Regions from separate parts of the Proteus faecis genome, predicted to be linked through region 1. Evidence: predicted binding sites of a transcription regulator. Region 1 holds the regulator's gene; the other holds the start of a gene.
The links. Region 1 encodes CRP, which controls carbon source genes, mostly activating them, when cyclic AMP is high. Its sites were predicted from a motif close to ATGTGANNNNNNTCACAT; they were not measured.
Positions count from the first base shown of each region.

Region 2: the regulator CRP is predicted to act here: its motif matches at 1,385-1,402, upstream of rbsD (D-ribose pyranase).

Region 1 is NZ_JASVWV010000006.1:205,862-208,072, forward strand. Features, by position in the region: gene argD (bifunctional acetylornithine/succinyldiaminopimelate transaminase) at 1-551, shown strand, start outside; gene crp (cAMP-activated global transcriptional regulator CRP) at 644-1,276, opposite strand; gene QSH13_RS10375 (OsmC family protein) at 1,589-1,996, shown strand; gene QSH13_RS10380 (phosphoribulokinase) at 2,086-2,211, opposite strand, start outside.
Region 2 is NZ_JASVWV010000013.1:27,837-30,047, forward strand. Features, by position in the region: gene rbsA (ribose ABC transporter ATP-binding protein RbsA) at 1-880, opposite strand, end outside; gene rbsD (D-ribose pyranase) at 888-1,307, opposite strand; gene dxs (1-deoxy-D-xylulose-5-phosphate synthase) at 1,655-2,211, opposite strand, start outside.

The sequences.
Region 1 (2,211 bases):
TCCTTGATGAAGTACAAACAGGTATGGGGCGTACAGGTAAGCTTTTCGCCTATATGAACTATGATGTGACACCCGATATTATTACAACTGCAAAAGCGCTAGGGAGTGGTTTTCCACTCAGTGCGATGTTAACAACAGATGAGATAGCTTCTGTCATGGGCGTAGGGACTCATGGTACAACTTATGGTGGTAATCCATTAGCTTGTGCAGTGGGTAATGTTGCATTTGATTTAATTAATACATCTGAAGTACTTGAAGGTGTAGAAAAGCGTTATCAATGGATTGTGGATGAACTGGTGGCAATCAATCAAACGTATAATGTCTTTTCGCAAATTCGAGGACAAGGTTTATTGATTGGTGCACAATTGGCACCGCAATATGAAGGTAAAGCCAAAGAGTTACTCGGTCTTGCAGCCAAACATGGTTTAATGATGTTAAACGCAGGAGCCGATGTGATGCGTTTTACACCATCGTTAATTATTACTCAAGAAGAGCTACAAGAAGGAATGGTGGCATTAAAAGCGGCTATTGCAGAATTTGTAAAAGGGTAGTATCAACGAAAAACCCCATCAACGAAGATGGGGCTTATACAAAAGTATATCAATAGCCCTTTTATGGGCTATTGTTTGTTCGAGAGGGAAACTTAGCGAGTCCCGTAAACAACGATAGTTTTACCGTGTGCGGAGATCAAGTTTTGATCTTCCAACATTTTCAGAATACGGCCTACAGTTTCGCGTGAACAACCAACGATTTGACCAATTTCCTGACGTGTAATTTTAATTTGCATGCCATCAGGATGCGTCATTGCATCGGGTTGTTTTGCTAAGTTTAATAAGGTTTGTGCAATACGACCTGTTACATCAAGGAAAGCAAGATTACCTACTTTTTCTGATGTCGTTTGTAATCTGTTCGCCATTTGAGCAGAAAGGCGCATCAGAATATCAGGGTTAACCTGAATTAATTGGCGGAATTTTTTATAGGAAATTTCTGCTACTTCACAGGCTGTTTTTGCTCTAACCCATGCACTACGTTCTTGATCTTCTTCAAATAATCCAAGTTCACCGATGAAATCCCCCTGATTTAGGTAGGAGAGGATCATCTCTTTTCCTTCTTCATCTTTAATAAGAACAGCCACGGAACCTTTAACAATATAATAAAGTGTTTCCGCTTTCTCACCTTGGTGGATCAGCGTGCTCTTGGATGGATATTTGTGAATATGGCAGTGTGACAAAAACCATTCAAGAGTCGGGTCTGTTTGCGGCTTGCCGAGAACCATTCGCGTTATCCTCTGTACGTTAAATGCAGCCTTTCAAAACGGATAGGTTCCCTTTTGAGACAGCGTGCTTAAAAATCCTATCTTTACCTATTAACTTCCTGAGAACACGGTAAGTTAATATGGAATAGATTATAATAAATGAGAAAATAATGCATTGATCTTAACCACTATCATCAAGCAGATATTGTTTTTAACACAATTAGTGCATTAAGTCTCGTTTTACGCAGTCAGCATAATAAACCTATTTGCTAATTGCTAGTTGAATTATGAGAATGTACTCTTTTAGTTTCTGTCATCTTTAGGGGAAAATAAATGGAAGCGAGAGTTAAGTGGGTTGAAGATTTATCTTTTGTCGGTGAATCTTCATCTGGCCATCAAATTATGATGGATGGGAATTCAGGAGATAAAGCCCCAAGCCCAATGGAAATGGTTTTAATTGCTGCGGGTGGGTGTAGCGCTATTGATGTTGTAAGCATTTTACGAAAAGGTCGTCACCAAGTGACTGATTGTGAAGTAAAATTAACATCAGAACGACGTGAAGAAGCTCCTCGTTTATTTACTGATATCAATTTACATTTTATTGTTTCAGGTAAAGAGTTAACGGATAAAATTGTAGAACGAGCGGTTCAATTATCGGCAGAAAAATATTGTTCTGTTTCTTTAATGCTAGGAAAAGCAGCCAATATTACGCATTCATTTGAAATAAAAAATGCTGACTAATTTTGATATTTTAAAATAAAGTTTAATTTGAAAAATAATATCCCTTAATTAATGGGATATTATTTTTATAGAGATAATTTTTATTTTGGTTAACTTATCTTTTCGCCATTTAATAATTTTTTGACTAATGGCGCCATAATTAATTCCATCGCTAATCCTAATTTCCCTCCTGGTACAACAATCGTGTTTATTGTCGACATAAATGAGCCATGTAG
Region 2 (2,211 bases), on a different contig from region 1:
ATTCAGTTCGGCCCGCTCCCATTAATCCTGAAATACCAAGAATTTCGCTTTCATGTAATGAGAAACTAACATCGTGAACATCTTCGCCACTGAGGTTAATGACGTTAAGTTTGGTTTTTCCTTGAGGGATATTAATCCGAGGGTATTGGTCTTCTAACTTACGACCAACCATCATTTCAATCAGCGTGTCTTCTTTTAATGAGGAGACAGGTTTTTCACCAATAAACTGACCATCTCGCAGTACAGTCACATCATCGCAGATCTCAAAGATCTCTTTTAAGCGATGTGAGATATAAACAATGCCACAACCTTGATCTCTTAGTTCACGAATAACACTAAATAGTGATTCAGTTTCTGTGTCAGTTAATGCATCTGTTGGTTCATCCATAATAATCACTTTGGAACCAAAACTAAGTACCTTGGCGATTTCTACCATTTGCTGATCACCAATCGATAATTCAGACACTAAACGGTGGCTACTGTAAGCTAGGTTTAATCGAGCTAATAATTTATCAGCCTCTGCATACATTTTCTTCCAATCGATAGCACCAAAAGCACGAGTAAACTCACGACCTAAGAAAATATTTTCTGCGATGGTTAATTCAGGAATAAGGTTAAGCTCTTGGTGAATAATACCAATACCTGCTTCTTGAGAAGATTTAGGACCATTGAAAGTACAACTTTCACCTTGATAAATGATTTCACCGGCATCTTTTTTATAGATCCCAGTCAGTACTTTCATCAGCGTTGATTTTCCTGCGCCATTTTCACCGACTAAAGCCATTACTCGACCGGGGTAAATTCGTAAAGTTGCACCTGATAGTGCTTTTACACCGGGAAATGACTTATCAATATCTTTAAGTTCAAGTAAAGGTTTCATATTGTCCTCAAAAAGTCACACCAGAAAACAACACAATATTGGCATAAGGCGTACATTCACCGGTTCTAATAACAGCTTTATTTTCAGTAAGTTGCTTTTTAAATGCTTCATGTGAAACATAGATTATTTGAATAGGCTTTTTTTGTTCTTGTTCTAATAAATGGAGATAACAGGTGATTTCATTAAACAGAGAGGGATTGATGGTTTTAATTTCTTCTGCCAGCATGACGGCTTCAACTTGCATCTCATGGGTGATCGTTTGCAACACAGACATAAAGTCTGGGATCCCTTGAGTGAGAGCAAGATCAATACGTTCAACAGAGGAGGGAATAGGCAATCCGGCATCTGCAATAGTGATTTTGTCAGTATGTCCTAAACGTGAAATGACACTCGAAATGGGACTATTAAGTAATATACCTTTTTTCATGTTTCCTCCTCAGCGAAACGTTTCGCTGTCTATATAGTAGAAAAGAAAGATGGGAAAACAAGTTTGATTTATTCATATTGTGAGCATGATCGAAACGTTTCGTTGGTAAACAAAAAGAAAGAAAAATCTAACTGATTGAATAAATTAACGCTGAATTGATTCAAGAGAGGAAGTAGTTATTTTCAGTGAATTTCATAAAAACGTGACATTCAACAAAGCTTGAAAAGAGTGAAATGTAGAATGCAAGCAAGGATGATTTTTTAAAAGAAGTAAGATAAGCAGTGAATAGTTTTTTAATAATCGCTCCAACTCAGGGAAGTCGAAGCGATTTCTAAATGATAACAGAATTATTTAGCTTGATAAGCGTTAATCGATTTCTCAATACCTTCTGCATCTAATCCTAAGTCAGCTCTGATCTCTTCTTGTCCACCTTGTGGCACAAACAGATCAGGTATACCTAAGTTTAAGACAGGTACTAAGCAGCGCTCTTGCATGAGTAATTCATTAACACCACTACCCGCTCCACCCATAATGGCATTCTCTTCTAGTGTTACCAACATGTCATGTTGTTCTGCTAGGGAAAGGATAAGTGATTTATCAAGAGGCTTGATAAAACGCATATCAGCCACAGTTGCATCAAGTTTTTCAGCGACTTCTAATGCTTCTGGTAGTAATGTACCAAAGTTTAGGATCGCAATACCTTTGCCTTGGCGACGAATAATACCTTTACCCATAGGTAGCGGACTAAGTGGTTGTAATTGCGCACCAACACCTGAGCCTCTTGGATAGCGTACAGCAACAGGGCCATCTTGATAGTGATAACCGGTATGAAGCATTTGGCGACACTCATTTTCATCACTTGGCGCCATAATGACCATATTAGGAATACAGCGTAAGAACGAAA